DNA from 2 places in the Peribacillus sp. NJ4 genome. Region 2 is predicted to be linked to the other one. Evidence: predicted binding sites of a transcription regulator. Region 2 holds the regulator's gene; the other holds the start of a gene.

Region 1 (12,403 bases), 360 kb from region 2:
ATTAAATCATAAATATTGTACTTTTTTCAGAGGAAAATACCTATCCTCTGTTGAAGTTTATAATGTACACAGGATACTAACTTCCTGTGAGTCAACATTCATAAAGCAATCGCAGGGATAAAGCCGCCATTCAATTTTGGAGGACCGCCTTTAAACCCTTGTGATGCTTGATAATAAACATGTTAGCACCCATGAGAGAGCTACGTGAATAACTATTAGGTTGGTGTAGAAATGTCTGAGGTCCAAAAACCCGTTTATGGAGGGCAGGCTGTTGTGGAAGGCGTCATGTTCGGGGGCAAACATCACACAGTAACTGCGGTACGCCGCAAAGATTCAACGATTGTATATTATCACCTGCCGCGAGAATCAAAACCTGTTGTCAACCAATTAAAAAAAGTGCCGTTTCTAAGGGGTATCGTATCACTGATTCAGTCAAGTGCCACCGGCTCGAAACATCTGAACTTTTCCACTGAACAGTATGAAGAAGAAGACGGGGAAAAGCAGGACGAAAAGAAAAAAGAAACGAAAGAATCTTCTAAATTAAGTGTATGGCTTGGAGTTGCCGTAATCGGTGTTCTTTCCTTCCTATTTGGGAAGCTGCTTTTCACTTTGATTCCAGTCTTTCTTGCCGAATTGACAAGACCCATCTTCAGTGGCCATATGGCCCAGGTTTTAATCGAAAGCTTGTTCAAGTTGATATTATTGCTGGTATACATTTATTTAGTATCCATGACCCCATTGATCAAGCGGGTCTTTCAGTATCACGGAGCAGAGCATAAGGTGATCAATTGCTTTGAAAGCGGAAAAGAATTGACCGTTGAAAATGTGCAGGCAAGTTCACGCCTTCATTATCGCTGTGGCAGTAGCTTTATTTTATTTACAGTCATTGTAGGTATGTTTGTCTATATGCTCGTTCCGACCGATCCATTATGGCTCCGTGTCGTGGATCGCGTTTTACTTATCCCCGTAGTGCTAGGCATAGCCTTCGAGGTATTGCAGTTGACCAACAAAGTAAGAGATATCCCCATCCTGCGTTACCTTGGCTATCCTGGCCTTTGGCTTCAGTTATTGACAACCAAAGCCCCTACCGACGATCAAGTCGAAGTTGCATTGGCGTCCTTCCACGAACTGTTAAAAATGGAAAAAAGAACTGAAAAAGTTTTAGAATCAGATGTTATTGTGTAAAACATCTATACACATTTTGATTATGGTAAATCATATACTAACTTAGGGAATGATCTTCATTTATTTCAAATATTTTACATGGAGAATGTTTAAAATAAGCAAAAAATGCTTATGATGCTCTTAAGGAGGTGTCTTTGTTGAAACGTTTCATATCTTTCATGATATACGGAATCATCGCCCTCGGAGTCCTCGGACTAATGAGCCGACTATTTAATGACCCGATTGGCTTTTTTAGAAACATTCTCATAATAGCCATTGTCGCAGGGATTATTTATATGATTTATACCGGATTAACAAAGGGAAAACCAGTTAAAAAAGAGCAGCAAGCATTCCGAAAGGCTGCCCGCCAATCGAAAAAAAGGCTAAAAAACCGAACTTCGAAAAAGGATAATGTGGCTAGCTTCTCTGCAGCAAAATCATCAAAAAAAATAAAAGTGAGAAAGAAAACGGATAGTCACTTAACCGTCATCGAGGGGAAAAAGAATAAAAAGAAAAATCGGGCTTCTTTTTAAGAGCCCGATTTTTTTATGATTATTAATATGTCCAATTCTTAAGGAATTCTTTAGTACACTGTCTGCCCTGATTCATCAATTCACCCTTTTTATCATCATTCAGATTGAAATCCATTGCAGAAATTCCCTTCATCGGGATAAATACAATATTCTGGACGTGTTTTTTGGAAATATAACGTGCATCATGGGCATCTTTCATCGTTTTGAATAGTGCGGAGAACAATTCTACCGCATTATCCACCTCATGCGGTTTCCATATCTCATCGACACTTAGTCGCAAGCCTATGACCGGTCGTTCCTTCCTTACATGATCTGAATTGAATAACCACATTGGAAAATTGCTTAACACACCTCCATCAACAAAAAGGAACGTGCTTTTTCCGACATCAAGTTTTACTGGCTCAAAAAAATAGGGAATGCTACAACTCATTCTCACTGCCTTAGCCACTGGAAATGTGAGCGGATCAATTCCATAATTCGGTAACTCATCAGGCAGTACCACCAATTTCCCATTTGTAATGTCAGAGGTTATGATACGGAGAGACTCCGGTCGAACATCCTTAAAGGTAACTACATTCCTTTCGGCAAGTTTACCGGCAACCCATGATTCCAAAGCGTCGCCTTTATAAAGGCCCAGTTTCCAGTAAATAAGGAGCCACTTAGCAAGCGGGATAGGCAATAGACCACGCCTTTTATCCAGCATGCCGCTTAAATCTATATTAAGAAAAAGCTCTTCCATCTCTTTACCTGTGTATCCAGCGGCTACGAAAGCTGCAATTATGGAACCAGCACTTGTACCCGCTGTCCTATGGAATACAAATCCTCGTTCCTCTAATTCCTGCAGGGCTCCAACTAAACCATAGCCTTTAATCCCGCCTCCGGAGAAAACGCCGTCAATAATCATAGCTGCCCTCCCTAATCCGGTCTTTACATTTTTAAGCAGGATTAGAGCGATTTATGACAGTTTTATATGAAAGATTGCCTTCATCAGGTAAAATACTGAATTTCCGCTTTAGGGAAAAATTCTGCTATATACCCACGAATGGCCGTTTCCAGTTCTGCGGCTTCTTCGGTTTGGTAAACATATTTACCAATACCGTATCGGCCCCATTTATATTTACGCTTCGTTTCGTCCAGTTCCAATTTCGTTTTCGGGTAGTTTTTTTGAATCACTTTTTTGGCAGGGCCAGTAAACCGATGCTGGATTAATTCGAAAGTCAAGTCTGGGATATCCACGCCTTTTAACGCCTCACTTAACCGTTCGAATAATTCACGGTAGCCCTCTTTCCATGCTTCATGACGATATATTGGAGCTACGATAAAACCCAAGGGATATCCGGCACCTGCCACTTTTCGCGCCGCTTCCATTCTTTCTTCAAAGCTCGAAGTGCCGGGCTCGAAATTCTTTATCACGTAACGTGAATTTATACTGAACCTAAATCTAGTTTTTCCATTATGTTCAGCATCCAACAGGTGGTCGACATGATGAAATTTAGTTACGAACCTTAGAACCCCATATTCACTTTTCCCAAAATATTCTATAGCCCTTTTTAATGAATGTGTCAAATGATCAATTCCGACGATATCTGATGTACAGGCCGCCTCAAAACGTGTAATTTCAGGCTTTCTCTCATTGATATAATTTTCGGCTGCCTCGAAAATCTCCTCGAGATTCACGTATGTCCTAATGTATGGCTTTGTTCCGAGTGTCGTCTGTAAATAACAATAATGACAATGCCCCATACACCCGGTTGCAAGAGGGATGGCATATTCAGCAGATGGCTTTGAAGAATCGAATTTCAATGTCTTTCTGATCCCTACCACAAGCGTGGACTTGGCGACACGATATTTTTGTAAATCATTTTCTCCAGGAAGATCCCTAATTTGGTTATGTGAGGTAGTCTCACGGATTTCAATGTTCAAATCCTCGAATTTTTTTTTCAATTCCCGGCCAAGCGGGTATTCCAATGCCCTGGGCTCGATATATACTAACTGTGGCATAAATGGTTTCATTTCGTTCTCCGTTCTTTTCTGGATTTGTTCATACTTTCAATCGAACTACACAATCTAATTAATAGGGATAGTTTTTCTTTATTCTGTTATCCTCATGATTGTTTTTAATTGGAAAATCCAAAATGAAGGAGATGCGATATGGTATGGCTAATAAACGAGACTTCTTGACAAATGGAATGGGGAAACAATCGATTACCGTCCAAACAGATAATAAATATCCAAATCCCAGGAATATACCTGGAGACTCGGTCGATGAATTTTCGGTATTGAAGGATGGAAACCAATATCTAGCCGAGAAGGAAATAGGCCAGCAAAATGAAAATGGATGAATGAACGCAAAGAGAAGCCGAATCCAACGATTCGGCTTCTCTTTATTTAAGTTCAATGGAATGTAAATTGAACAGAAGTTAACAACCTACAAGCTCAATCCATTATGTTTATTAAAAAAAAAGCCGTTAAGATCAGCTTTTCAGCACACTTAACGACTTCTTCTATCAGCTTAGCTTATAGCCCACATTTTAATTGTGCTCCACAATTCGTGCAAGTATTACATCCGCCCATTTCCTGGACTTCGCCTTTACGGCAGACCGGACAAGTGTTGCCCACTTCCGACCCAATCGTAACATTCGTCGAACGGAGTTCATTTATCGTATCGACCAATACGACTTTTTTCTTTACTTCCACATCTGTCAATTCGTCCATCTCTAGCTGTTCGTCCATTTGGTTTTCTTCCGCTTTGAGCGTGAGAACCTGACTGTCACGGCTGCCGTCCACATAAACGGTACCGCCTTTTGCTCCGCCTTTGTATAGACGTTCATATACTTTTTCAACCTGTTCGACAGTATATCCTTTCGGAGCATTGACCGTTTTACTGATCGAACTGTCAATCCAGCGTTGAATGATGCATTGAACATCCGCATGGGCTTCAGGTGCCAATTCCATAGCGGAGATGAACCATTTTGGAAGCTCCTCTGGATCAGCTTCTGGATGACGGTCCAAGTATTCCTGAACAATATCAGCCTTAACTTCAATGAATTTACCAAGTCGGCCACTGCGGAAATACGTGAAGGAGAAGTATGGTTCAAGACCTGTAGATACCCCAACCATCGTTCCTGTGCTTCCTGTAGGAGCCACTGTCAATAAATGAGAGTTACGGATGCCATGTGCAGCAACACTTTCCCTGATGTCTTCCGGCATTTTTTCCATAAATCCGGTTTGTGTGAAACGCGTTCTAAGCTCATCGGTTTCTTTATCATTTGATCCGATCAGGAATGGGAAACTGCCTTTTTCTTTAGCAAGTTCCACGGATGCCCTGTAAGCTGTAGTCGCAATCGTTTCAAACACCTTGTCGACCAGGATGTTTCCTTCTTCAGATCCGTATTCCGTTTCACAGTAGATTAACAGGTCATGCAGACCCATTACACCAAGTCCAACGCGTCGCTCGCCCAGTGCCTGTTTTTTGTTTTCATCCAAGAAATAAGGAGTTGCGTCAATGACATTGTCCTGCATACGTACACCGACTTCGACGGTCTGCCTAAGTTTCTCGAAATTAACGGTTTTGTTATCTTTATCGGCCATTTCAGCCAAATTGACAGCAGCGAGGTTACATACTGAATATGGGGCCAATGGCTGTTCGCCACATGGGTTCGTAGCTACGACCTGTTGACCGTATGCTTTGGCGTTCGTCATTTCATTAGCATTATCGATAAAGAAAATACCTGGTTCAGCAGAATATGTTGCACAAATGTTTATTAAGTTCCAAAGCTCTTTAGCTCGGATTTTACGATAAACACGAACTTTGTGACCCATTCTCTCCCATTCGCGAACATCACCGACATTATGCCATTCGGCATTATAAATAGCCATTTCTTCGGCATTATAGCTTTCAACATCAGGAAAACGCAATTCGTATTCCTCATCTTTTTCTGCCGCTTCCATAAATTCCTTAGTCAAGCAAATCGAAATGTTGGCGCCAGTTAGAAAATCGGAATTATGGACACTGTACGTACCGCCTGTACGGATCTTTTCCTCTGCATCCCTAATGATTTTCTCGCTAAATCCACCTAGACCAGGAATCTCTTTATAATTGATGATTCCTTGATACATAGCCGTTTCCTGTTCGGTGTGCGGCGTGAATTTCAATTTATCCGTCGCATATTTCTTGATGGCCTCATCTTTAGTGTTTTCCACTAAATAACGAAGGATCCTTGGATTTTGCATTTTAGAAATGATGAACTCTGCAATATCAGGATGCCAATCAGCGAGCATGATCATTTGCGCACCGCGTCTGCTACCGCCCTGTTCAACTAGATGCGTCAATTTCGCAATATCATCAAGCCATGACACTGAACCCGAGGATTTTCCATTTACCCCTTTTGCCAGAGTGTTCCTTGGACGCAATGTCGATCCGTTCGTACCCACTCCGCCGCCGCGGCTCATGATTTCCATCACTTGTTTCCTATGTTCTGAAATTCCCTCACGTGAATCAGGTACGAATGGCATCACATAGCAGTTGAAATAAGTAACATCCGTATTGGAACCCGCACCATATAATACTCGACCTGCCGGGACAAAATTAAGGTTCTTTAATTCTTCATAGAATTTATTGAACCATTCCGTTCTTTTTTCTTCAGTGGTTTCCACTGAAGCCAAGCCTGTTGCATTACGTTTCGCAATTTGTTCATAGTATATTTCAAGCGGTTTTTCGATAATATCCAGCGGACGGTTTACAATCCCCGTCTCCACTTCTTCCGGACTATCCAATACGCCGCGGAATTCTTCATCCACCAATACCTTGGCTTTTTTGGTTTCCCAATCTATTTCAACGATGTGACCGAGACCCCGTGCTGGGAATTTCGGATCTTCCTTGATCGTCAACACTACGAAATCGCCTGCCGAGAGTGTGATTTTTTCAGTATCCTTAAAAGAATAGCGGTCAAGCATGACTAGACGGGACACTCCCTTATGCGCCATTTTCATATCAGCCGTTACAGGGTGAACCTGGGGAAATAAAGAAATATCCTTATTCAACCTTTCTAGATCAACCTTTAAAGCTTCTTTTATTACAACCGACATAATTCCCTCTCCTTTATATGTTTCAAGATCCGTTCTTGCCGCCGCAAAAATCTATATGTAGCCTTACATGTCCGTTTCGCTTAACAAGTACCCTAAATTTATCATAGCGAAACTCAAAAATCAACATATAGTGTCGCATTAAATATTTCAACTACTATATATTGTGTTTGTTTTGAATGACTTTTAATTTTGTCAAACGATAAATCAATTAATATAGTTAGCAAAAGGGAGGAAAATGTCGATTTACGATAATTTTTCATCAGATTTCAATTAATTTGGACCTTGCTTTTTCCCCATCCCTTTTAGGACTTATTCCTGCAAGGAATAGCTTATTTGGTAAACAAATCTGAAAAAACTTTTTTATTTTCCACTTTAATTATTCTGCTTCTTCTATCTCATGAAATTCCATTCATCGCTTTCATATTTGCTTTCTGCAATGGCCTTCACTTCCAGCAATTGTTGTTCAGTGAGGACGTATGGTTCTAGATCGATCGATAGTCCTTCGGCAAAACCTTTTTCAAAAGCAACTTTCGCTTCGGGGATGGTAATCTTTCTTCCGGCAATGTCATTCATGGCTACAGCTTTGTTTTTTAAGTTTTTTTGCATTCTCTCTTTAACCCTGTCATTTGAGAATTTAAATACGCTAAAGAGCTTTTCATCATCAAGTTCAAGCAAAATGGCCCCGTGTTGAAGGATGACGCCCTTTTGCCTGGTTTGTGCGCTGCCAGCGACCTTCCTGCCCTCAACAACCAGTTCATACCAGCTTGGAGCATCAAAGCAGACGGAAGACTTGGGCGCTTTTAAAGCCGCTTTTTCCTGCTCGGTTTGAGGCACAGCAAAATAAGCATCCAATCCAAGATTCCTGAACCCCATTAATATTCCTTCGGATATGACGCGATATGCTTCAGTAACGGTAGTTGGCATTCCCGGATAGGATTCTGGAACGATTACGCTATAAGTCAATTCATGCTCGTGCAGCACCGCTCGTCCTCCTGTTGGTCTGCGAACAAAACCGAGGCCTTGCCTTTTGACCTCTTCCATATCGATTTCCGCTTCTGCCTTTTGAAAATAACCAATCGACAATGTCGCTGGATCCCAACCATAAAAGCGTATGATTGGCGGAATTTCCCCTTTGCTTTGCCAATTTAAAAGCGCTTCGTCCATCGCCATATTAAAAGCCGGTGAACAATTTCCAGAATCTATAAAACCCCATTTTTCTTTAGTCATCCTAAACCCTCGTTTCAATAGACTGTTTTTCAGTAATTACGTTATACCCCACAAAAAACTCACATGTAGTAGTTTAACAGACTTTAACACTCTAAAAAAGAAAGTGCTATCAAGTCGATAAAGAATTTGATGAAAATTCTTTTTGATTATTAAGTAAAGCAATTATATAATAAGTATTGTCTGTATTCGTTAAGGTAGAAGGGAGTTTTAATGTTTGGAATTATTATATACACTGCTCATCATCTTGGGAGTGGTTATTGCGTATTCACTTTTTAATTGGTACCGCCAGCGTAAAATCGTTAAAACATTAACACAGGACGAATTTATCGCTAACTACAGAAAAGTGCAGCTGATCGATGTTCGGGAACCGAATGATTTTGATAATGGTCATATCTTAGGCGCAAGAAACATCCCTATGACGCAAATGAAAACTCGCTTGGTCGAAATTAGGCCGGACAAGCCTGTATACTTGTACGCTCAAAGCGAAATCATCAGCGGAAGAGCTGCAGCCATGCTATACAAAAAGGGCTACAAGGAACTTTTTCACCTAAAAGGCGGTTTCAAAATGTGGACTGGGAAAATCAAAGCAAAGAAATAAGACCCATCTCCGCATGGGCTCTTTTTAATTAAAACGTCTACATGTTCAATGCGGGCTCAATGAAAATGAAAGTTAACTCATTGACTTTGATTAGTTCTTTACAAGATACATAAACATGAAAACCCCCGCCGTCCGGCAGGGGGTTTTTCATGTAAGCTTTCAGTCGGCTTGAAAACGCAGAACCGGTTTTCTTGCAGCAAGAGTTTCATCAAGCCGCTTTATAACGGTCGTATGCGGAGCTTCCTGAACGATTTCCGGAGTTTCCTCCGCTTCCTTGGCAATCTGGATCATTGCATCGATGAATGCATCCAGAGTTTCCTTGGACTCCGTTTCGGTCGGTTCTATCATCATTCCTTCTTCCACGTTCAACGGGAAGTAAATGGTTGGAGGATGATACCCGAAATCCAGCAATCTTTTGGCTATGTCGAGAGTCCTGACTCCCAATTTCTTTTGCCGACGTCCGCTTAATACGAATTCGTGCTTACAATGACGATTATATGGTAGGTCAAAAAATGGTTCCAACCTACGCATCATATAATTTGCATTGAGGACCGCATTCTCGGTGACGGCTTTAAGGCCATCAGGACCCATTGAACGAATGTACGTATAAGCCCTTACGTTTATCCCGAAATTCCCATAGTAGGGTTTTACCCTGCCAATGGATTGCGGGCGATCATAATCAAGAACGAATTGCTCATCTTGTTTGACCACAAGCGGTTTAGGCAAGTAAGGAATCAAATCCGACTTTACCCCTACAGGGCCAGAACCCGGACCGCCGCCGCCATGCGGGCCAGTGAATGTTTTATGGAGATTTAAGTGAACCACATCAAAGCCCATGTCACCCGGGCGTGCTTTTGAAAGTACTGCATTCAGATTGGCACCATCATAATAAAGCTTCCCACCGGCATCATGGACAAGTTGTGCCATTTCCAAAATGTTCTCTTCAAACAATCCCAACGTATTGGGGTTCGTCAGCATCAAAGCCGCCGTATCTGGTCCCACAACACGCTTTAAATCCTCAAGGTCGACTAACCCGTTTTCATCGGATTTCACTGTTATCGTTTCAAGTCCGGCCACAGTGGCAGAAGCTGGATTCGTACCGTGTGCAGAATCGGGTACGATCACTTTCGTCCGTTCTGTATCGCCATTAGCTTCGTGAAAAGCGCGAATCATCATCAACCCTGTCCATTCACCGTGTGCACCTGCTGCAGGCTGTAATGTCACTTGATCCATCCCTGTGATTTCCGTTAGATGTTCCTGCAAATCAAATAATAGTCCCAAGGCTCCCTGAACAGTACTCGGATCTTGATATGGATGGATATGGGCGAAACCGTTAAAGCGTGCCACATTTTCATTTATTTTCGGATTATATTTCATCGTGCATGAACCCAGCGGATAAAAACCCGAATCCACTCCATGATTCCGTTTGGAAAGTGCTGTATAGTGACGCATGATATCCAATTCGGACACCTCAGGAAGCTCAGCCTCTTCTTCACGGATGTAGTCGGCAGGAAGAATTTCTTCGAGCGGAGTAGTTGCAACATCCATTTCTGGCAGACTATACCCGATTCGACCGGATGTACTGATTTCAAAAATGAGTGATTGATCTTGATTATTCATGTTGATCCCCCAATTCCTGCGCAAGTGCATCAATTTCTTCTTTTGTTCTAAGTTCCGTTACCGCGACCAGCATATGGTCTTCCAGCTCAGGATAAACCTTTCCTAAATCAAAGCCGCCGATCATCCCTTTTTCAAATAGGTTTTTATTGATTTCTGAAAACGAAGCAGGCAGTTTAATGACAAATTCATTAAACGAAGGACCGTCGAACATTACTTTTATCCCTTTTGCCTCAATAGCTTTTTTCGCATAATGCGCTTTTTGAATATTTTGCACGGCCATTTCTTTGACCCCCTTTTTCCCAAGAGCGGTCATTGCAACAGAAGCTGCCAAGGCGTTCAACGCTTGATTGGAACAAATGTTGGATGTGGCCTTATCACGGCGAATGTGCTGCTCACGAGCTTGAAGCGTCAGCACAAAACCCCTTTTTCCATTTTCATCCACTGTTTGACCGACGAGTCTGCCCGGAACTTTCCGTACAAGTTTATTCGTAACGGCAAAATATCCACAATGAGGTCCACCGAATGCTGCTGGAATGCCGAATGGCTGAGCATCCCCCGTTACGATATCTGCACCGAGGGCACCAGGGGATGTCAAGGCTCCCAGTGCAAGCGGATTACTGGAAACGATAAACATGGACTTGACGCCATGAATGATTTCTTCCATTTCTTTCAATGGCTCGATACGGCCAAAAAAGTTCGGATATTGCACAATCACTCCTGCAATATCATCTTTCACCAACTCCCTTAAGGCGGCCATATCCGTCACACCGTCTTTATAAGGAATTTCGATCACTTCCACGCGTTGTCCTTTCGCATAGGTCTTAACAACTTCTCTTGATTCAGGATGAACCGTCCCTGAAATGAGAATCTTCTTGCGTCGTGTCTGACCTGAAGCAAGCATGGCTGCTTCAGCTAGCGCTGTCCCGCCGTCATACATGGAGGAGTTAGCCACATCCATACCCGTCAATTCACAAATCATCGTTTGATATTCAAAGATGGCCTGAAGCTCGCCCTGTGAAATTTCAGGCTGATAGGGTGTATAAGCCGTATAAAACTCAGAACGGGAAAGAACATGATCGACGATGACCGGTGCATAATGGTCATAGACACCCGCACCAAGGAAGGAAGCATAGTTTTTAAGATCCGCATTCTTGGCAGCAAGCTTTGATAATTCTTTCATTAAGGCAGGTTCCGATTTAGCGGGCTTGATATCGTATTCGCCTTGAAAACGAACACTTTCAGGGATATCATTGAAAAGTTCTTCAACAGTAGGTACACCTATCACTTCAAGCATTTCTTGTTTATCTTGCTCTGTCATGGGTAAATAACGATGTTTCATCTAATGACCATTCCCCTCTATTTACGTGGTTTTTTATAAAAAGGTGTTTGTATGATAACGGCTTTCAAACGTTTGGATCGAATTTCCACTTCGACTTCCGCATCCAGCACCGAAAATTCCTTATCGATAAGTGCCAACCCTACGTTCTTCTTCAACGTTGGTGATTGGGTACCAGTCGTGACCTCGCCAATGACTTTGTCCCCGCTGTAGACCTTATACCCATGACGTGGAATGCCACGGTCAATCATTTCAATTCCCACAAGCTTGCGGGGAGCCCCTTTCTCCTTTTGTTCAGAAAGAACGGCTTTCCCGAAAAAATCTGCTTCCTTATCCACTTTTACCGCAAAACCGATCCCGGCCTCTATTGGGGTGATGTCCGCTGAAAGTTCCTGCCCATACAGCGGAAGTTTCGCTTCAAAACGCAGGGTATCACGAGCACCTAAACCAATCGGCTGAATCCCTTCTTCCTTTCCGGCATCCAGAATCGCCTTCCAAAGGGCAGGACCGTTTTCACTGTCGCTATATATCTCAAAACCATCTTCACCAGTATATCCGGTACGGGATACCATCGTGGAGATACCATTTATCATGACATTTTCCTTGAACTTGAAAAATCCAATTTCACTTAAGGCAGTATTTTCTGATAGTTTTTGTAATATCTTCTCTGCAGATGGCCCTTGAAGTGCTAGCTGTGTATAGTGACTCGATACATTCGTGATTTGGACATCTTCCGGTAGATTAGCTTGCAGCCAATCGAAATCTTTATCTGTATTCGCTGCGTTGACCACGAGCAGATAGTCGTCTTCAGCCCTCTTATAAACGATGAGATCATCA
Region 2 (12,403 bases):
AAAGACGAAAGTGGCAAGATGGTTGCCCGTTCTTCGAAAATCCTTGAAATGGTCTGGATCAGCCCTTCTTCCTTGTCATCGGTATAGATACACAAGTTTTCAGGAGCAATCGATAAAAGTGGGGCAAGTATCACCGTATCTAGAAAAAGTGAACTTTTGGCAAGAAGCCTCCTGTCGATCATACTATTGATTTTTGGACGGTCGAGCTTGCTGAATTTCTGATCATAGAAGTGAAAACCATCCCGATTGACGAGGTGAAGCTTTCTTAATTTCGACTCCTGCCCCTGAAGGCAATCACGGAGAGTGGCAATGAAATTTTGATAATCCTGTTCCAACTTGTATTCATCAATCGCCTTGACGACATACTTTTCCAAAGTGTGCTGAAATGATTTTAAACGGAAGGTCGTAAAAGAATCGAATGAAAAAGATACCTTCCCCGCCAAAATGCTTTGTAGTCCTTCCTCAATCAATCGTTTCTCCGTACTGAATACTTCTTCTTGATTCCTTGCACGTTCCCCTTCAATGATGGATGAAGCAATCTCAGTGATGGCTTCAATTTCTTCCCGTTCCCTATAAAAAAATTTACCGACTATTATTTGCTCCAGAACAGGAAGCGTCTTTTCTTCCAATAAAAAAGAATGAAATGCATCACGAAGCAGAATTAGCCATTTATCACCTGAAGACTCCGTCATATCCACATGCATGCCTTGTTGCGGAAGAAATCGAATGTATGGTTGAAATTCTGCCCCTAGCGGATGGGCAGAAACGAAATTCAGTAATTTCAAAGCCTCTGAATCGTTTTGAAACGAAATTTGCACTACGACATCCCCCCTTCCCCCTTGCTTCTTTTTTCATGTATATGGGGATGGGGACGTGTTTAGAAGTAGGATGGACCTTGTAATCAGAAAAAAGTGACCTCCATTAAGAGACCACTTTCCTTTATCTTCTCCGATTCACGCCATCCAGCTTGACGGGCTCCGCTAAATATTGAATTCGTTCCAGTACCCTGGCCGCCTTCACTTCTTCCTTCTCACCACGCTGTGAAAAGGTTAGGTGATTCTCCAAGCCATTCATGTCAAAATTCGAAGTGAAAAACGTCGGCAAGTTTTCCAGCATCCTAAATTGCAAAATCGGACCAAAAACCTCATCGCGTCCCCAGCTCGTCATGGACTCCGCTCCAATATCATCCAGCATGAGGACAGGTGCCGTTTTCACCATCTCAATTTTTTCATTGACCGTATTATCACCTATCGACCCTTTAAGTTCCCTCAAGTAGTCAGGCACATAGACAATAAGGGAGGAAATTTGCCTTTCTGCAAGTTCATTGGCAATCGCACCTAATAAATAGGTTTTCCCAACACCGAATTTCCCGTATATATATAAGCCTTTTTGCCTTTTACCCGGCTCATACTCCATAATGAACGACATCGCCTTACTTAAAACACTCAAGCGTTTGTTTTCATCATCCGTTTGAGTGAAGTCCTCGATGGTCGCCTTTAAAATATCCTTCGGCACGTAAAGGCTACGGATCAATTTTTCCCGTTTTCGCTTTTCATCCTCTGCGAATTTCCGCGGGCAGATTTCATAATTCAGATTCAAGGCCTTCCCTTGAACGACCAATTTAGGATAATACCCATGCATCATATTGATGCAGCCATCCAAGCTTGGACATTTATCACACTTATTGCTTTGTGAAGTGAACTCATAAAGCTTCCCCAAGTTTTTGTCTATCATTTCCTTCGTGACAGTCGAACTGTTGGCATTCAAAAATAACCGCACCTGTTCGTCTTCAAAAATCTCCTGCTTCAGCTTTTCATAACGCTCTTGAAATTGGTTTGTATTGGCCAATTTATTAAGGGATCTATTAATCTTTTCCATCGTTCATTTCACCTCCAGCTTTCCACTGCTTCCATTTCTCCTGAAGCTCACGTTTCTGGGCATTCAATTCAGGTTGATCCGCAGTCTGCTCCTGCTGTGCTTCTTCTTTTTTCTCAAGCCACTCCGGAACCACTTCTTCCCGTATCGTCTTTTTCCGGCCGCCCTTCGCAACATTCCTGCTTCCCTGAGCCCAGTCCTGATATTTCCGGTGTTCATTTTTAGCCAGTTCCATCGCCTCGATGACCGTGGAGACCTTCAGCCGTGCCCAATGGCCTGCCAGCTTTTCCACATAGCCCTTCGTGAACTTCATATCCGTTTTGAGCATGACATATTCAATCAAGACATTGACGACACCCGGATTCAGCTTTTGATTGATCATCACGCCCTCCACCACTTTCAAATCACCGCTTGATGGCTCAGCACCGCCTGACAATTGCATCAGCCGCTCTCTTGGAGAAATCGTCTCCAAATGACGGATGAGCTCTTGTTCCTGCGTTTTCGGTTCTTCTTTTTGTGTCCGTTCACGGATCGGCTGCACACGATTGACAAGGGAAGGCATATCGGCCTGCCGTTCGATCTGATACCAGTCCCTGGCCGCCTTCCTAAGCAATTCCTCATCGATCTCATCATCCAATGAAACGGCATCCATTACTAGTTTTTGCATTTCAAGCGGATCAATGCCATATAAAAAAGCAAGCTTGGCAATCGTACTTTTTATTTTCGGGGTAAAGGCCTTTTTCGGTACGATCGAGGATTTCATCCCGGCAAATAAAAGTTCAAAATCAAATAAGTTGTCAAACCCCGTTGGTTCGACGCCATCCGCCCGATCGATGAATTGCTGTTCAGGGATCGGTTTCCATTCATTTTTCGCTTCATCCGTTACATATAAAGAGTCCAAGTGATCTGATGAGAATACCTCCGCAAAAGATTTAGTCACACTTTCATATTGATCCGTTAAAATATGATCATCACAAAAGAATCTCTTCAACCGGTTGAATTGTACTTTACCGATCTTTTTGTATAAGTAGATATTCAGCATTCCATCCGTGAAAAACTGCTGGGGGGAAAGCGGCGGGTTTAACTCATAGATAAATTCCTTCGTGTCATTCTCCGATTTCTTATATACATTCAACAAACCGATTCCCTCAAGTAAAAGCCGTGCTTCGTAAATATCACCTAACTTAAGGCCGATGGTATTCATTAATTGATAGTGTGAGGAGGTTTCCGACCATAGCCTGTTTTCCTCCAACTCACTCCATAACGTCATATAAAGGCTGATACAGATAGGTCCAATAAGAGGTTGATATAGTCGGGTCAGTATTTTCCGATCATAATCATGAAGCAGCCCCGCAGATGAGACCAAATATGAATCCGCTGGGAGCAATTCTTGCCAATGCATTGACATCTCCATTCAAACCTTTCAAAAGATGTAGTGAAAAAAGAGCCAAAGTAAATCTTCAGCTCTACTTTCTTTCTTTATTTATTAAATCTTTCAATTCATCGATAAAGACATTGATGTCTTTAAATTGCCGATAGACGGATGCGAACCGAACATAGGCCACCTCATCGACTTCTGCCAGCTTATCCATCACCATTTCGCCGACACTGTCGCTTTTCACTTCCGCTATGCCCTGATTGCGCAGTTCTTTTTCTACATAACTGGTAATTTGCTCTAGTTCTTTCAAGGGAACCGGACGTTTTTCGCAAGCCCTGATTAAGCCACGCAGGATTTTATCACGACTGAACTCTTCCCGTGTCCCGCCCTTTTTCACTACAATAAGAGGTGTTTCCTCCACCTTTTCAAATGTCGTGAATCGAAAACCACATGCCTCACATTCACGGCGTCGTCGAATCGATTTACTTTCATCGACTGGCCTGGAATCGAGCACTCTTGTTCCGTTATATTGACATGATGGGCATTTCATCATTATCAGCTCCGTATTTTATGTAGGACTCCCCTATCTAAATGTTCCCCAAGGAATTACTTTTCTACCTTAATCTTATATTAAAAGGAACGGCCAGTACAAGTAAAAAGTGTAACTTCCAGCAGTATGCACTTTTTGTCATGCACTTGAAGCACCTTTATCAAAGTCTTTGTGTTCATGGTTATCTTACCCTATAAATTGGAGCAAGATTGCTGAATTAAAAAAGAGATGCACCCATGGCATCTCTGTGTATACGTGTTTTTTATAGGGCACTTATATTGGCTTTTTTCATTTGTACAGGACCTAATCCACGTGGTAATTCTATGTTTTCACGTGTTTGCGCGTTCAAAGCTTCTGCAATATAATCTGCCGCAATATTCGGATCCAAGTTACCGCATGTATAGACATCAATGCTAGCATAGCCGTGTTCTGGAAAACTGTGAATCGTTAAGTGTGATTCAGAAATGATGACAACCCCGCTAACTCCTTGTGGAGCAAACTTGTGAAAGGCAACTTCTCGTACCTCTGCACCTGATTTCAAAGCAGCATCAACAAAAATCTTTTCAATTAAATCGATATTGTTCAGTTTTTCAAAGTCACAACCCCAAAGTTCAGAAATGACATGTCTACCCATAGTTTCCATAGTGTAAGCTGTTTCCATATTAAGCTTCCCCCTTACCATGATTAAAAATTAAGTCTGATAACTACCACGGGGGAAAGTTAGTCCAAAGAGGTCCTAACCCTTTAAGTAGCCATCATGCAAACCGCTTTTGAAGAAGTTCACGATTCATAGTATATATGGTTTGAATTTTTTTTGCAACTCCAAATTGAATTTTAGGAAAGATAAACTTTAAATGTAATAGGGATATAGTGAAGGGTCAAATGGGAGGAAAATTACTGTTTTCCGGTTTATTCAGCGCCTTAAAACCGCCAGAATTGATTGATCAATGAATGAAAAATAGCCCGCTAAAAAATTTTAGCAGACCCAGACAGTAAACAAACTCGATAATAATTGAGTTTGCTTACTGTTTTTTTAGATTTTTAATATTTGGCCGTTGATTGGAACGTAGGGCACTCGCTTTCCGCGGGCGGTCCGCCCTCGGCGCCATTGCGCCTGAGAGGTCTCCCTTGGACGCGCTTTTCCCGCAGGAGTCTCGTACACCCGCTCCAATCAACTTTGTTTTAACAGTAAGATGGAACTCTCACAGTCTATTTAAGGAAGAAAACCAAGGAGATTAAGGACAATTCAACTGATCCTGTGAGTAGCTACTATGTGAAAGATGAACGACAAAAACAAGTTTGCCTATTCGGTTCATGCGGCAACAAACCGTTATGGATTTGTGTTGAGGACGATAGTAACACCCGGAAATACGGATGATAGTCATATCAGCCTCTGGTTGAACAAGTGATTGAGAAAATTGGAAAACCAGAAGCAGTTGCTGCAGATACAAAAGAAAAACATGATATGCGATGGGTCAACTATTCTCTATAACTGCTTCAAATCCAATAAAAAATCAAAAAGGTTTCGGAATCACCATTTTGAACCTTTTTGTCTACAAACTGAGCCCGCTAAAAAAAATTTAGCAGGCCCGTTTATTTTCATTATTTTACTGTTAACTCGACTTCTGAAGTTTTTTTCAACTCGGACGCAACTAATTTCACAAGGTCCACTACCCGGTTGGAGTAACCCCACTCATTATCATACCAAGCCAGGACTTTCACTTTCCTGTTCCCAATCATCATCGTTGTCAAACCATCGATGATGGCAGAGTGAGGATTAGTTTTGAAATCGCTGGAAACTAAAGGTTCCAGCGTGAATTCCATGATTCCTTTAAGTTCATTTTCCGAAGCGTCGATGAACGCTTGGTTCACTTCATCAATCGTGACATCACGGTTTAGGTCCACAACAAGATCGACTAGAGATACGTTAGGTGTCGGTACGCGTATCGCCATTCCATGAAGTTTGCCTTTTAATTGAGGCAACACCAGGGAGATGGCTTTTGCAGCCCCTGTGGTGGTAGGAATGATGCTTTCCGCAGCGGCACGGGCTCGTCTTAAGTCTTTGTGCGGGTTATCGATATTATTTTGATCGTTTGTATAAGAATGTATCGTTGTCATTAAACCGTTGTTTATGCCGAATTTTTCATCAAGCACTTTTGCAACCGGTCCAAGACAGTTAGTTGTACAAGATGCATTGGATATGACAAAATGCTTGTCGATTTCCAGCACTTCCTGATTGACGCCCATGACAATGGTAACGTCTTCATTTTTACCCGGCGCAGATAAAATCACTCTTTTTGCCCCTGCTTCTAAATGAAGAGCCGCTTTAGAACGGTCATTAAATTTACCCGTAGCTTCAATTACAATATCTATGTTCATCTCTTTCCAAGGCAATAGCTTTGGATCGCGGTTATTTATTAGTTTTACTCGGCGGCCATTCACTACAAGTGAATCATCTTCCGCTATAATGATACCGTCGAATTTACCATGTATCGTATCATATTTTAGTAAGTGGGCTAAAGTTTCAGCAGGATAGCTTGCATTAATGGCAACAATGTCCAAACTCTCATCTAATATGGCCTTTCGGAAAACCATTCTTCCAATTCTCCCAAATCCGTTAATCGCTATTCTTGAATTCATTGTTCGGACCCTCCAAAAAATATTAATGTTATACTTATTACCTTTCTTATGTAATTAGTATAACATAATTCAGTTGAATTGTGCTAATAAAAATGCGGATTGTTCTTATTTTTTCAACATAAAAGGAAGAAACCCTGAGGTTTCTTCCTTTTATCACAATTATATTACATGCCAATCGCTAAGTATGGCCTTCACTTGCTTCTTCGTATCATTAATGTCCCCATTATTGTCGATGACGGCATCCGCTAAAGCCTTTTTATCGGCCAAGGGCATTTGCGAATGGATCCTGGCAAGTGCCTCCGTCTCCGAAAGACCATTCCTGTTCATTAATCGTTTCAGTTGAACTTGCTCATCCACATATATCAAAAGCGTCTTTTCCACCATGAATGTCAGCTTACTTTCAAATAGGAGCGGAATATCCATGAACACAGTTTCTTCCCCTGAAGCGAGTGCCTCTTCCGTCTTGAGGCGCATCCAATTCCTGACGGCAGGATGCACGATGCCATTCAATAGCAATCTCTTTTCCTGATCATGAAATATTATCGACCCAAGCTTTGCGCGGTCTATATTCCCATCCTTCAATAAGATATCTTCACCAAATGCCTTCACAACTTGATGATAGGCTTCTTCACCTGGCTCAACGACAGCACGGGAAGCCAGATCTGCATCCACAATCGTGAATCCCAGTTCCTGTAAATAGAGGCTGACACTGCTTTTCCCACTGGCGATGCCTCCGGTGATTCCGATGATTTGTCCCATAAGCTCCCCCTTTTAAACCACGTATCATAACTTGAATAAACCGATGATGATCAATAGTACACCTGGAAGAAAGGTCAAATGCTGGACAACTTTATTATTTGAAAGCAATTTCCCGCTTTGAATTCCGCTCCAAATGAAAATCGAACTCATAACAGCGATGCATCCTGCGAGGATAATCGGTGAAATCCCGATCATAGCCGCTCCGACTCCAGCTCCGAACGCATCCAGCGAAAGTGCAAACCCCAGAACAAGCGCTTCAATACCGGTGATCGTACCTGATTTATCAAAATCGGCATTCAATGGTTTTTGTAAAATATTAATGACTACCCCAAGTGATTTAATTTCAAAATTAAAGATGATCTTTTCATGGTATCTATCATCTTTCAGATCTTTTTCAGGCTTAAAATACTGGTATACCATCCAGGCACCAAGAAAGATGAGGATGATGCCCCCCGTTTTTTCAGCCGCCCCGATAGATATGAGCTGGCTGATGAATTGTCCGATGACCATCGCTATACCTAAACTCAATGCAGAACAAAATGAGATGACCGCTATTGACTTTAAGGGGATTTTCATCTTCCGCATACCGAATGTCAAACCTACGCCAAACCCGTCAATACTAACTGCAAAAGCAAGAAAAATAATTTGTAGCCACATCGGAATATTACTCCTTCCCTTCTCGTTGCTACCCTAGTATATGGAAGGAGCCCATCCGATGTGTTTGAAAAAACATTAGCTAAATAAGCGGCTGGCACAACGGGCAAATATGTGTGCCGCGTCCTCCAACAACCAGTTTTTCAAGTGGCGTGCCGCATGTTTTGCAGTTCTCGCCCTTTCGTCCATAGACATTCAGTTCCAACTGAAACATGCCGATTTGCCCTTGAGAGTTGAGGTATGAACGAATCGTGCTTCCGCCTTTTTCCACCGCTTCAGCTAACGTTGCAATGATTTCTGCATGCAACGTTTTTATTTCCTGCAATGTTAGTGAAGAAGCGATTCTCTCCGGATGGATACCAGAACGGAATAACGACTCGTCCACATATATATTCCCAATCCCAACGACAACCGTTTGATCAAGGAGAACCGGCTTGATTTTCCTGTTGGTTCTTGCCAATTTCGCACTAAGCCCCTCGACAGTAAAATCTTCAGATAACGGTTCAGGCCCTAAATGCAATAGCGGCAACCGCTCAAGTTCTTCCCCTTTTGCAAACAGATGCATCGTACCGAATTTCCGGACATCCCTGTAACGAAGTTCACTGCCATCCGTGAAAGTGAAGATTACATGGGTATGCTTATCGTAAGGCTCTTCTTTTGGATGCACCCCGTATTTCCCTTCCATCCTTAAATGCGAAACCATCGAATAATCATCCAATGTGAAAATGAGGAACTTTCCCCGACGGCCTATACTCTGTATTGTCTGACCCCTTAAAGCATCCTGAAACTGTTCGACAGGCTCAGGAGCTTTAATGATCTTTGGCCAGAAGACGGACACTTCCTTGATCTCTTTTCCGAGTACGAGCTGCTCTAACGTTCTTCTGACTGTTTCCACTTCTGGAAGTTCTGGCATTGCAATCACCTATCTTTTATTATTTGGCATCAAACCATGTCGGCCCGAAAGCATAATCCACCTTAAGGGGCACGTTCAATTCAATGGCATTTTCCATTTCCTCAGGAACGATCACCTTAAGGATTTCGAGTTCCTCAGGAGGAGTTTCAAAAATCAATTCATCATGCACCTGAAGAAGCATTCTCGTTTTCAGCCCTTCACTTTTCAGGCGCTTATTCATATTTATCATCGCAAGCTTGATGATATCCGCGGCACTGCCTTGAATCGGCGTGTTCATCGCTGTCCGTTCGGCAAAGCTCCTGATGTTGAAATTCCTGCTTGTAATCTCAGGTATATATCGCCTTCTTTGCATCAGGGTCGTGCTATACCCTTTTTGACGGGCTTCATGTATGCTTTCTTCCATATATTCCTGAACACCAGGAAAGCTCCTTAAATACTTCTCGATGAACTCTCCAGCTTCTTTTCTCGTGATACCAAGACTTTGAGATAGCCCGTAATCACTTATACCATAAACGATTCCGAAGTTGACCGCTTTGGCTTGGCGCCTCATGTTCGAAGTGACTTCCTCCGCCGATACATGGAACACATCCATAGCTGTCCTTGTATGGATGTCCATCCCGGCCTGGAATGCTTCCACCAATCCGCTGTCATTGGCGATATGCGCCAGCACGCGTAACTCGATTTGAGAATAGTCAGCAGCAAAAATGATCCAATCCTTTTCGGAAGGAATGAATGCCTGCCTGATTTTCCTGCCTTCTTCCAGTCTGATCGGGATATTCTGCAGATTGGGGTCCGTAGAACTTAACCGGCCGGTCTGGGTCAATGCTTGGTTGAACCGGGTGTGAACCTTGTCCGATTTACCATTGACCACTTTAAGCAAGCCTTCAATATAAGTCGATTGCAACTTACCAAGCTGGCGGTAAAGTAATATTTCCTTAACGATATCATGCTGGCTCTCCAGTTTTTCCAGCACATCGGCTGAAGTCGAATAACCTGTTTTAGTTTTCTTCATGACCGGAAGCTCCAACTTTTCAAAAAGGATGGCCCCAAGCTGTTTAGGTGAATTGATATTGAAAGCCTCTCCAGCCAAATCAAAAATTCGCGCTTCGATGGTTCTTAAACGAATGGCTAATTCCTGCCCCATGTTTTTAAGCCGGCCTATATCCACCTTGATGCCCTGCCATTCCATATTCGCCAGGATGATCGACAGTGGAAGCTCCAGTTCCGTTAATAGATGATATTGCTCGAACTCTTGCAGCTTATCGATCATCGGTTCTTTAAGAGAAAGGATCGCCTTTGATTTTCTGGCGATATGCTCACTTAGTTCAGCTTGCTCAGGTATCTTGCGTTTTGCACCTTTCCCATAAAAAACATCATCGGTTTCAAGACGGATTGTACCTTGAGTTTTCGTGATTTCGGCCACTTCGTCCACTGACTCTGCCGGATCCAGGATATAGGAAGCCAAAAACACATCAAAATCGATGCCTTTTATTTCGACGCCTCGATGACGGAGTGCCACAACCGTACGCTTCGCATCGAAAACCGTTTTCTTTTTTGTTTCATCCTCTGCCCAAGTTTTAAATGCCGCGGAACTCAAGGCATCATCTCCATGGAAGTAAAAATGACCTTGTTCATTACTGATGGCAATCCCGATAATATCTGCACGATGATAATTATCTTCTAAAGTCTCAACATATAAAGCACTTTCATTTGTAAACATTCCTTCTGTCATTTCACCCGTGTGAACCTCTATCTTTTCCTGTTCAAGAGGTTCACTTTCCGTTACATCCAATTTATCGAGCAAAGTCGAAAAGCCAAGCTCTTTATAGAATGAGATGACTCGATCCTGATCTATGCCACTGTACTCGGTCTCATTTACAGAAACCTCAAGCGGAGCTTCCCTCGTAATTGTAGCCAGCTCTTTACTTAATAGGGCCAGGTCTTTATGTTCTTCTATTTTTTCTTTCAATTTTTGTCCGCTTACCTCATCGATCGACTGCAGAAGGTTTTCCACCGTTTCAAATTGATGCAATAACTTAAGTGCAGTCTTTTCACCAACACCCGGTATGCCGGGAATATTGTCTGAGGCATCTCCCATCAGCCCTTTTAAGTCAATGATCTGCAAGGGGGATAGACCGTATTTTTCATGTATATGCTTTGGAGTGTATTCCTCAATTTCAGTAATCCCCTTTTTCGTGATGGAAACCGTCGTACTAGGGGAGGATAATTGTGTTAAATCCTTATCACCGGAAATGACCTTCACTTCAAAACCATCTTTTTCAGCTTGTAAAGAAAGCGTACCGATAATATCATCGGCTTCGTAGTTCTCCAGTTCATACCTTTTTATTTGAAAACAATCAAGCAGCTCGCGAATGAATGGAAATTGCTCGGATAATTCAGGCGGCGTTTTTTGGCGTCCTCCCTTATATTCTTTAAATGACGCATGCCTGAATGTCGTTTTACCCGCATCAAATGCAACAAGTATGTGCGTTGGCTTTTCTTCTTCAAGGATGCGGTTGAGCATCATGGTGAATCCGTACACGGAATTCGTATGGACCCCTTTATCATTATTCAAGAGCGGAAGCGCAAAAAATGCACGGTAAGCAATGCTATTTCCATCTATGAGTACTAACTTTTTATCCAAATCCGTCTTCCTCCAGTCAATACAGGTTTATGTAGTTTTAGCTTCTATTTAAAAACGCAAAAAGCCGTTCATTTTCTTTCTCTATTCTACCATGAGTAGAAGCGGAAAGAAAAATGACGGCGACGCGGTTATTTAGTATTTCCCATTAACAAGCTGGCATAAGGGGAATCCGACGGCAGGATGATGACCGTTTGATCTCCAATGGTTTTTTTATAGGATTCAAGAGTCCGGTATAGTTTATAGAATTCGGGGTCTTTGGAAAACGACTTATTATAGATTTTCGCTGCTTCCCCTTCTCCTTCAGCCCTGATCACTTCTGCATCAGCTTCTGCAGTTGATAGCAATTCTTTCACTTTCCGATCAGTATCCGCAATGATACGGTTTTTCTTCGCATCACCTTTGGATAGGTACTCTTGCGCTTTCGATTCCCGCTCGGAAATCATCCTCTTGAAGACGGATGCTTCGTTTTCGGCGGGCAGGTCGGTCCGCTTTATCCGGACATCCGTCAAGCTGATGCCATAACTGTCCTTTTGCAGCAGATCGTTGACTTTATCCGTTATGCGGTCGTTTAGACTTCCCCTGGATGACTTCTCATCATTGATGATTTCATCATAATTCAGCTGTCCAAGCTCTGAACGAACTGCCGAATAGATGAACTCTTCCATTTTCGTTTCGGCATTCTCGAGCGTCCTTGCATTTGTAATCAATTTCTTCGGATCTTCTATTCTCCATACTGCATAGTTATCGATCAACATCCGCTTTTTATCTTTCGTATTGATTTCCGCTTCAGATACATCAGAACTCATCTGATACTTCGGCAAGGTCATCACACTCTGAATGAATGGCACCTTCGCCTTTAATCCCGGGGACTTATCAATCCTTACCACCTCTCCGAATTGACGGACGACTTTATATTCGCCCTCTTTGACGATATATACATTGGTGAAGATGATTAGCAGCAACGCGATGAAAATAATCAAGAAAATGCCA

What was found. Region 2 encodes NrdR, which represses ribonucleotide reductase genes. Its sites were predicted from a motif close to AACACNATATATNGTGTT; they were not measured.
Region 1: a site for NrdR is predicted at 6,936-6,953, ahead of QUF94_RS09850 (vitamin B12-dependent ribonucleotide reductase). Genes of this name have one in related genera too.

Annotation. Positions count from the first base shown of each region.
Region 1 covers NZ_JAUCFQ010000001.1:1,955,829-1,968,231, reverse strand. The annotation lists gene QUF94_RS09875 (DUF1385 domain-containing protein) at 232-1,185, shown strand; gene QUF94_RS09870 (SA1362 family protein) at 1,323-1,697, shown strand; gene QUF94_RS09865 (patatin-like phospholipase family protein) at 1,720-2,601, opposite strand; gene splB (spore photoproduct lyase) at 2,685-3,710, opposite strand; gene QUF94_RS09855 (hypothetical protein) at 3,854-4,039, shown strand; gene QUF94_RS09850 (vitamin B12-dependent ribonucleotide reductase) at 4,215-6,785, opposite strand; gene QUF94_RS09845 (lipoate--protein ligase family protein) at 7,176-8,012, opposite strand; gene QUF94_RS09840 (rhodanese-like domain-containing protein) at 8,227-8,610, shown strand; gene gcvPB (aminomethyl-transferring glycine dehydrogenase subunit GcvPB) at 8,770-10,230, opposite strand; gene gcvPA (aminomethyl-transferring glycine dehydrogenase subunit GcvPA) at 10,223-11,569, opposite strand; gene gcvT (glycine cleavage system aminomethyltransferase GcvT) at 11,587-12,403, opposite strand, start outside.
Region 2 covers NZ_JAUCFQ010000001.1:1,592,606-1,605,008, reverse strand. The annotation lists gene ytxC (sporulation protein YtxC) at 1-818, opposite strand, end outside; gene dnaI (primosomal protein DnaI) at 940-1,878, opposite strand; gene QUF94_RS08040 (replication initiation and membrane attachment family protein) at 1,865-3,289, opposite strand; gene nrdR (transcriptional regulator NrdR) at 3,342-3,803, opposite strand; gene speD (adenosylmethionine decarboxylase) at 4,066-4,446, opposite strand; partial or broken gene QUF94_RS08025 (IS5/IS1182 family transposase) at 5,020-5,262, shown strand; gene QUF94_RS08020 (glyceraldehyde-3-phosphate dehydrogenase) at 5,406-6,443, opposite strand; gene coaE (dephospho-CoA kinase) at 6,603-7,202, opposite strand; gene ytaF (sporulation membrane protein YtaF) at 7,227-7,859, opposite strand; gene mutM (DNA-formamidopyrimidine glycosylase) at 7,939-8,769, opposite strand; gene polA (DNA polymerase I) at 8,789-11,413, opposite strand; gene hflC (protease modulator HflC) at 11,542-12,403, opposite strand, start outside.